Regions from separate parts of the Pseudomonas sp. C9-3 genome, predicted to be linked through region 2. Evidence: riboswitches for the same ligand, from Rfam matches in the RefSeq annotation. Region 2 holds a riboswitch; each other region holds the start of a gene.

Region 1 (2,177 bases), 110 kb from region 2:
GGTCCTCGGCGAAGTCGGTGCTGCCGTCGACCTTGTCTTCGTACCAGTCGGCGCCCAGGGCCAGTTGATTGGACTCGTCCAGTTGCAGTCGGTTGATCCAGCTCGCCGAGTGGCGGGTGGTTTCCAGCGTGCCATTGTTCCAGCTGTCGGCCGCGCCCACGGCCTTGTTGCGGTCGAAGCTGCGGCCCAGCTCCAGGCGGCTGTTCCACATGTTGGTGATCTGGCCGTCGAGATAGGCGCTGTAGCTGCTGACGCGGAATTCGTCGCGGGGCGAGCCCGGCTCGAAGTTGTAGGCGTCGTCGTACTCGTTCTTGCCGCGCTGATCGTTGAGGTTCAGGCCGGCCTTCCAGTCGTCGCTGAAGCGATGGTCCAGGTTCAGGTGCACGGCCTTGTTGCGCTGGGCGTCGTGGTCGTTGTCGGCGCCGACGTTGTCGCTGGTGCGGTCCCAGCCCTGGCTCTCGTCCAGGCTGCCGCCGAGGTTGTAGCGGGTCTGCTCGTTGCCGCCGGAGAGGCTCAGGCTACGCTCGAAGGTGTCGTGGCTGCCGGCGGCCAGGCGGACTTCCGGGTGCAGGCCGGCTTCGCCGCGGCGGGTGAAGATCTGGATGACGCCGCCAATGGCGTCGGCGCCGTACAGCGCCGAGCGCGGGCCACGGGTCACTTCGACGCGCTCGATGCTATCGATGCTCAGGTAGTCCAGGCGGGCAATGCCGCTGCTGGCCGAGGCGATGCGCTGGCCGTCCACCAGCACCAGGGTCTGCGCGGTGCTGGTGCCGCGCACGGAGTACGAGACCACGCCGCCGGAGCTACCCATCTGCACGCCGGGTACACGGGCGAGCAGGTCAGGGACGCTGCGCACCTGCAGGCGCTCGATGTCGGCGCGGGTGAACACGCTGTTGGCCGAGGTGGCTTCGGCGCGCGGCTGGGCCTGGCGCGCGGAGGTGATCACCTGGTCGGAGAGCCGGTAGATGTCGTCGGCGGCGAACGCCAGGCCGGGCAGCAGGCTGGTGGCCAGGGCGAGTCGGGTCAGTTTCATGGAGCGTCCTCAAAAGCGGGCGGATGACTTTCGAGGAGGGCGTGGCAAGGGCGGCAGGCCGCACTTGACGGTGCGGCCCTCCGCAACACCTGTCGGGGCGTGTCGAGGGCGGTCTCCGGGCTGCCGACGTCACATCGCCGCCTTCCCACAAGAGCAGTGGCCATGGCGATGCTGCGCTCCCTGGGGGAGTGCGTCGGTTACCGTTGCGGGGGCAGCGCAGGTCTTTCACCTGCTTCCCGTTACCTCGAACGAAAACGGGCGCACCTTAGTAGGTGCGCCCGTGGCTGGCAATACTCAGGACGAGGGATGTGCTCAGCGGTCGCCGAGGACGTGCAGGCGCGCACGTAGCGCGGCTTCGATGCCGGCAGCGTCCAGACCGCACTCCGCCAGCATCTGCGCAGGCTTGGCATGCTCGACGTAGTAGTCCGGCAGGCCCAGGTGCAGGATCGGCTGCTGGATATTCTCGCGGGCGAGGAATTCGCTGACGGCGGCGCCGGCGCCACCCATCACCGAGTTCTCCTCGATGGTCACCAGCAACTCGTGGCTGGCGGCCAGCTGGCGCACCAGTTCCTCGTCCAGCGGCTTGACGAAGCGCATGTCGGCGACCGTGGCGTCGAACTGTTCGGCGACTTTCAGTGCCTCGGCCAGCTGCACGCCGAACACCAGGAAGGCGACCTTGCCGGCCTTGCCTTCGCGGCGCACCACGCCCTTGCCGATTTCCACCGGTGCCAGCTCGGCTTCGATGGCGGCGTTCGGGCCGGTGCCGCGCGGGTAGCGTACCGCCGCCGGGCCTTCGAAGTGATGGCCGGTGGTGAGCAGCTTGCGCAGTTCGTTCTCGTCACTGGGGGTCATCACCAGCATGCCGGGGATGCAGCGCAGGTAGGAGAGGTCGAAGCTGCCGGCGTGGGTCGGGCCGTCCTCGCCCACCAGGCCGGCGCGGTCGATGGCGAACAGCACGTCGAGGTTCTGCACCGCGACGTCGTGGATCAACTGGTCGTAGCCGCGCTGCAGGAAGGTGGAGTAGATCGCCACCACCGGCTTGGCGCCGTCGCAGGCCATGCCGGCCGCCAGGGTTACGGCGTGCTGTTCGGCGATGGCGACGTCGAAGTAGCGATCCGGGAACTTGTCGGCGAAGGCCACCAGG
Region 2 (2,177 bases):
CCGCAGGACTGTCGCCGTCATTGCTGAGGATCAACAGCTTCACACCGTCGTGGATCTGGGCGTTGAGTGCGGCCAATGGACGCGCCACCAGCGACAACAGCGTGCAGTCCTGCAATGCCCAGCCCATCCGCGCGGCAGCCAGCGAGGCGGAGGACGGAGCGCAAAGCACGCGCATTTCCTCGGCCGGAACCTGGCGGGCCAGGCTTGCGCCGACGCCGAACCACATCGGGTCGCCGCTGGCCAGCACGCAGGTCGGTTCGCCGCGCCGGCGCAGCACCGGCTCCAGGCTGAACGGGCTCGGCCAGGCCTGGCGGTTGGCGCGCAGACAGTGCGGCAGCAGCTCCAGCTGGCGCGGCGCGCCGATCACTTCGCTGGCGGCGAGCAGGGCACGGCGCGCGGCCTTGCCGAGGCCGGCGTAACCGTCCTCGCCGATGCCGACGATGGTCAGCCAGGGCGTCATGAAAATTCCTCGAGAGTGCGACGATCGATCCGACGGGCAGGCTTTTCCTGCCTTCGGGCAAAGCAGGCATAATACCCGCTTCGTCGGTGCTCGTAGGACGCTTCGCCCCTATCGGTGAGGTTTCCGGGAGCCGAAGAGGGAACACGGTTAAGCCGTGGCTGCCCCCGCAACTGTAAGCAGCGAGTCCGCGCAATGCGGCGCCACGGGACAGCGTTCCGTGCCGCCGGCCAGGCCACTGGGCAACCGGGAAGGCCGCGCTGGATGAGGACCTGCCAGCCAGGAGACCTGCCGACGAAACCAGTCGCGTGTGCAGACATCGAGCGGGGTGTATCGGTGTCGTGAAGTCCCCTGTGGGGATTCGCAGGTCACCGCGACCCAGCCCTGGTGACCTCAGTGCAAGACACATCCGCTCTGCCCGTCCGCCCGCATGCTTGCCCCGGCCTGCTGCGCATCGTGGCCTCCCGCGATGGCGGCATCTGCCGCATCAAGCTGCCCTGTGGGCAACTGGACGCCAACGCCGCGCGCGCCATCGCCCTGGCTGCCGAACGACATGCCGACGGCGTGCTGGAGGCGACCAACCGCGCCAACCTGCAGATTCGCGGCGTGCATGCCGGCGCTGAAAATGCGCTGAGCCATGAACTGTTGGCCGCCGGCCTCGGCCCACGTGAACTGGCGTCGGATGATGTGCGCAATCTGCTGGTCAGCCCGGCGCTCGGCCTCGACGCCGCCACGGCTTTCGACGCGGCTCCGCTGGCCCGCCAACTGCTCGACCTGCTGGAGCGCACCCCGCGCTTCCATGGCCTGTCGCCCAAGTTCGGCATCCAGCTGGACGGTGGCGAAGCCCTGGCAATGCTGGCGCACCCCAACGATCTCTGGCTGTCGGCGATGTCTGACGACGCAGCACCGCTGTTCGCCTTCGGCCTGGCCGGTTGTCCGCCACGGAACGAGACGGATCGCCCCGCCCTTGCCGCCGTCAGCGCCGAGCAGGTGCCGCTGCTGGTGGAAACCTTGCTGCAGCTGTTCCTCGACCTCGCCGGCGACGGCCAGACGCGCATGCGCCACCTGCGCGAAATGCTCGGCGACGAAGTGCTGCTGGAGCGCCTGCAGCAACGCCTGCCCTTTGCGCTGCAACTCGGACCCGCGGTGGATAACTGGCGTCGCCCTGCAGCGCAGGCTTTCGGCCATCTAGGGATTCAGCCTCAGCGCCAGCCAGAAAGCACCATGGTCGGCGCGGGATTCGTCCTCGGCCGCCTCGACAGCGCCACACTGTTCGGCCTCGCCGATCTCGCCGAGCGCTTCAGCGGCGGGCAGCTGCGGCTGACACCCTGGCAAAGCCTGATCCTGCCGGATGTGGCCCAGGTGGATGCCGCCGTTGCACTCGGCGCACTGGGCGGCCTCGGCCTGGTGATCGACGCTGCGCAGCCGCTGTCGCGCATCGTCGCGTGCAGTGGCTCCAGCGGCTGCGCGCGCGGGCTGGCCGATACCAAGGCCGATGCCTTTCGCCTGGCCGAACGCCTTCGCCACGCGCCGCCAGCTGGCGTCCACCTGTGCGGCTGCCCGCGCTCCTGCGCCGCCGCCCACGTCGCCCCCTACACCCTGCTGGCCGTCGCCGACGGCCGCTATGACCTGTTCCGTCGCGCCGATGGCGTGGCCGGCTTCGGCCAGCCGCTGGCGCGCAACCTTTCCCTCGATGCCGCCGGCGACCTGCTGGCCGCAC
Region 3 (2,177 bases), 700 kb from region 2:
GCGCGTCGATGCGCGGGCGCAGCTGGGCGTACAGCGCATGGGACTCGGCCTTGTCGTTGTCGATGATCAGCACATCGTCCTGGCCCTTGTACCACTGGTTGTCGCTCCCGAAGACCAGCTCGTGACCGCCACCGAACCTGGCCTTGCCTTCGAGCTGCGCCCCCCAGTCGGTAAAGCCCCAGTAGTCATTGTGATTGAGCACCTGGGTGCCGCCGCCCTGCAGGTTGTAGACGCGGTCGTAGCGGGTATCCCAGTCGTTGATGTGGGTCTTGGCGAACCAGCTGAAGTCGTCGTTGACGCTCTGCTGGAAGGTCGCCGTGGCGATCTGTTGCACGCGGTTGTTGCTGGTGTGGTGGTTCGATGTCGGCCGGGCGAAGTCCAGCTCGGCGTCGGCGTACTGGTAGAACAGCTCCAGCCGCGAGGCATCGCCGATGGCCTGGATGGCCTTGGCGCCGAACACGTTGACGTCATAGGAGCGGCGCTTGTCGCTGACGGTGTCAGTCATGTCACGGTCGCGGTACGGCTGGTAGCCGTCGGAGCGGTTGTGGCTGACATAGGCCATCAGGCCGAGGTCGCCCAGGCCGTTCTGCACGATCTTCTCGGCGCGGGCATCGCCGCTGCGGCCCTTGAACGTATCCAGGCCCAGGTTGACCTCACCGGACGCCTCGCGCGAACGCGCGCTGCGGGTGACGATATTGATCAACCCGGACACCGCCTGGGTGCCGAACAGCAGGCCCTGGCCGCCCTTGAGCACCTCGATGCGCTCCACCGCAGTGGTCGGCAGGGTATCGATGTAGATGCCGCCGTAGAGGCGATTGTTCAGGCGCACGCCATCCAGCAGGATCAGCGTGTCGTCGTTGCGCCCGCCCAGCAGCGAGTAGGTGCCGTAGTCGAACGGGCCATTCTTCGGCGCGACGAACAGGCCGGGCACGTACATCTGCAGCACGCGGGTGATGTCGGCACTGGGGCCGGCGCGCTCGATCTGCTCGCGGTCGATGACCTCCAGCTTGCTGCCGTAGCGAGCCATGTCGGCCACCGTCGTGGACTCCACGGAAGGCGCGCTGACGATTTCATCCGCCAAGTCGAGGGGAGCCGCCACAAGCTGCGAACTCAGGGCACAGAGGGAGAGAACGGGAGTCCAGCGCAAGGCGCGCCGGGAGTTGGAAGCAGGAGAATACAAGGTGATCGCCTCGAAATCGGGATTTCGCAGGCGGCGCAGCGACACCCGGAACGAGCGCGCCCCGGGAACCGGCTCACGCCCGCCCACCGCGGGTTTGCCAAACAGGTTCCAGGCCGGTCTCCGGGCTTGCGAGGGTCCTGGGGCATCCGCCTTCCCATGCTTGCGCACAGTGGCCTAGTGGATGCTCCGCTCGCTTACCGTTGCGGGGGCAGCGCCGGACTGATCGCACGAAGGCGACGCACCGGCTTCCCGTTTCACCCCACGCACGGCGGCGGGGGGCACCTGAAACGGGGCGCATATCAACACTTGCGATGGGAAAGCGTCAAGCTCGGGGCTTGCGCAGGATGTTGCAGGGCGGCGTCAGTGCCAGGGATCGTAGGTGCCGAAGCTCCAGATATGCCCTTCCGGATCACGACAGGTGAAGCCCTGGCCGCCGTAGTCTTCGTCCTTGATGTCGATGACGATCTGCGCGCCGCCATCCACCGCTGCGCGGTACAGCGCTTCGGCATCCTTCACCACCACGTAGATGCTCTGGGTGCAGCCGCCGATCTCGTCGGGCTGGCGCATCAGGCGGCCGTACTCGTTGTCGTGCAACGAGCCGAGCATCACCAGGCCGCTGCCGTCAGCCAGCGCCAGCTGCGCGTGGGCGATTCCGCCGTGGTCATCGGCAACGACCAGTTGCCGCTGGAAGCCGAAGGTGGCGCACAGCCAGTCGATGGCCTGGGGCGCATCGCGGTAGCGCAGGCAGGGAATGACGCTGGGGCGGACGACGGAGGCGGGCTGGGACATGGCGATCTCCGGGGCAGGACGGGCGCAATGCTCTGAGCATAGTCGGCCGTTTTTCGCTCTTCAGCGCTGCGCGGCGACCAGCAGCAACATCGGCCGCTCGCGTTCTTCGGCCAGTACCGGATTGGCCTGCACCTGCCCGGCGCTCGGGCCCCAATCCTCGACGTGGCGCAACGTCAGCCCCGCGCCAATGACCGCATTCAGGATGCTG
Region 4 (2,177 bases), 2.4 Mb from region 2:
GCGGCGCCGGCGGTATCCAGCGCGCCAAGGCCGGCGAAATCCAGCTCGGCGGGGGACTCGGCGTTGCGCTGGGCGGCGACCTGGGCTTGCAGCGTGGTGAAGTGCGCGAGTGTCCAGTCGCCGCTGATGTGCATCAGGGACGGGGTCGCGGAGGTGTCGAGCTGAAGCTGGCCGGGTTGGGCAGTCGTCGTCATGATTCGCATTCTAGCGAAGTTGAGCGGCCTGACCACTTGACTTGTGTGACCCTTTTTAGAGCCCTGGCGGTTCTACGGGTGGGCCCCGGCGACAGTCTGTTCAATTGACGCCCCAGCCCGCCAGCCACTAAGCTGCGCGCCTGCTTCAGGTGCCCGCGGCGCAAGTCGAGGGTGAAACAGGGAAGCCGGTGAATTCGATGATCAATCGAGCATTCCGGCGCTGCCCCCGCAACGGTAAGCGAGCTTCGAACCGCATCCGCCACTGTGCCACTGGCATGGGAAGGCGCGGTTCTTTCGGAAACGCCAGGCGCTTCCACTCGCAAGCCCGGAGACCGGCCTGCTGCATCGCATGGCATCGCGGGAGGCGCTGCCGATCGTCGTGGCGCTCCCTGGCGCCGCGCGTTCGATGTCCTCCGCCTGCCCCGACTGGTCAGTGCCGCGCGGGTGAGAGCGGCGGAGAATCCTTCAGGTGAATTCCCTGTTTCCCAAGCCGACGGCTTTCGCGCCGAGCGGCTTTTACCGCATGGCGCCGACGCATGCCGGCGGTTCGTTCCTGCCCATCCCATTCTCCGCTCGCTGCCGCCCGGCCAGCGAGCTGGCGCCTGCGCGCTCCCTTTCTAGAGGCAAACCCCATGACTGAATCCCCTGAAAAGGACGAACGCCACCGTTCGCGCATGCAGCGCAAGAAATCGGTGATCGACGAGAAGATCGCCCAGGCCCAGGGCGAACGCGGTGTGTTCCTGGTCAACAGCGGCAACGGCAAGGGCAAGAGCAGCTCGGCCTTCGGCATGGTCGCCCGCGCGCTGGGCCACGGCATGAAGGTCGGGGTGGTGCAGTTCATCAAGGGGGCTGCGACCACCGGCGAGGAGGCGTTCTTCCGCCGCTTCCCCGAGGAAGTCAGCTTCCATGTCATGGGCGAAGGCTTTACCTGGGAAACCCAGGATCGCCAGCGCGACATCGCCAAGGCACAGGCTGCCTGGGATGTGGCACGCCAACTGCTGAGCGACCCGCAAGTCGGCCTGGTGGTGCTGGACGAGGTGAACATCGCCCTCAAGCACGGCTATCTGGAGCTGGACACCGTGCTCGCCGACATTGCCGCCCGCCCGCCGATGCAGCATGTGGTCGCCACCGGCCGTGGCGTGCAACCGGCCATGGTCGAGGCCGCCGATACCGTGACCGAGATGGGCCTGGTGAAACATGCCTTCAAGGCTGGCATCAAGGCGCAGAAAGGGGTGGAGTTCTGATGCATCCCGTTGTGGCGGAGCGCGCCCGATGACCTCTCGCCAATGCCCTGCACTGCTGATCGCCGCTCCCGCCTCCGGGCAGGGCAAGACCACCGTGACCGCTGCCCTGGCGCGCCTGCACACGCGCCTCGGGCGCAAGGTGCGGGTGTTCAAGTGCGGCCCGGACTTCCTCGACCCGATGATCCTCGCCCGCGCCAGCGGCGCGCCGGTCTATCAGTTGGACCTGTGGATGGTCGGCGAGGGCGAAAGCCGCCGGTTGCTCTGGGAGGCGGCCGGTGAGGCCGACCTGATTCTCATCGAAGGCGTGATGGGCCTGTTCGATGGCTCGCCCTCGGCCGCCGATCTTGCGCGGCGCTTCAACGTGCCGGTGATGGCGGTGATCAATGGCCAGTCCATGGCCCAGACCTTCGGCGCGATGGCCGTCGGCATGGCCACCTACCAGAGCGACCTGCCGTTCTCCGGCGTGCTCGCCAACCGCATCGGCAGCCAGCGCCACCGCGACCTGGTGCGTGACAGCCTGCCGGAATGGATTCGCTGGTATGGCGCGCTGCCGCGCGACACCGAGGTCGAGTTGCCCAGCCGTCATCTCGGGCTGGTGCAGGCCGACGAACTGGCCGACCTCGACGCACGCCTGGACGCCGCCGCCGATGCCCTGGCCGCCAGTGCCAGCACCGAGTTGCCGGCGCCGGTGAGCTTCGCCGCGCCCGAACCTCGTAGCGAGTCTTCCCGCCTCGACGGC

What was found. A riboswitch is a leader RNA that binds a small molecule or an ion and turns the genes downstream of it on or off. The one in region 2 is predicted to bind cobalamin.
Region 1: linked by a shared signal. The riboswitch ahead of RS899_RS00270 (TonB-dependent receptor domain-containing protein) and the one ahead of cobG (precorrin-3B synthase) in region 2 are both predicted to bind cobalamin.
Region 3: linked by a shared signal. The riboswitch ahead of RS899_RS02905 (TonB-dependent receptor plug domain-containing protein) and the one ahead of cobG (precorrin-3B synthase) in region 2 are both predicted to bind cobalamin.
Region 4: linked by a shared signal. The riboswitch ahead of cobO (cob(I)yrinic acid a,c-diamide adenosyltransferase) and the one ahead of cobG (precorrin-3B synthase) in region 2 are both predicted to bind cobalamin.

Annotation. Positions count from the first base shown of each region.
Region 1 covers NZ_CP135919.1:55,601-57,777, forward strand. The annotation lists gene RS899_RS00270 (TonB-dependent receptor domain-containing protein) at 1-1,033, opposite strand, end outside; cobalamin riboswitch at 1,123-1,326, opposite strand; gene dxs (1-deoxy-D-xylulose-5-phosphate synthase) at 1,346-2,177, opposite strand, start outside.
Region 2 covers NZ_CP135919.1:6,617,709-6,619,885, reverse strand. The annotation lists gene cbiE (precorrin-6y C5,15-methyltransferase (decarboxylating) subunit CbiE) at 1-460, opposite strand, end outside; cobalamin riboswitch at 528-767, shown strand; gene cobG (precorrin-3B synthase) at 845-2,177, shown strand, end outside.
Region 3 covers NZ_CP135919.1:645,526-647,702, reverse strand. The annotation lists gene RS899_RS02905 (TonB-dependent receptor plug domain-containing protein) at 1-1,027, opposite strand, end outside; cobalamin riboswitch at 1,275-1,481, opposite strand; gene RS899_RS02900 (VOC family protein) at 1,541-1,969, opposite strand; gene RS899_RS02895 (class I SAM-dependent methyltransferase) at 2,030-2,177, opposite strand, start outside.
Region 4 covers NZ_CP135919.1:4,265,259-4,267,435, reverse strand. The annotation lists gene RS899_RS19540 (MlaE family lipid ABC transporter permease subunit) at 1-194, opposite strand, end outside; cobalamin riboswitch at 325-549, shown strand; gene cobO (cob(I)yrinic acid a,c-diamide adenosyltransferase) at 827-1,438, shown strand; gene RS899_RS19530 (cobyrinate a,c-diamide synthase) at 1,467-2,177, shown strand, end outside.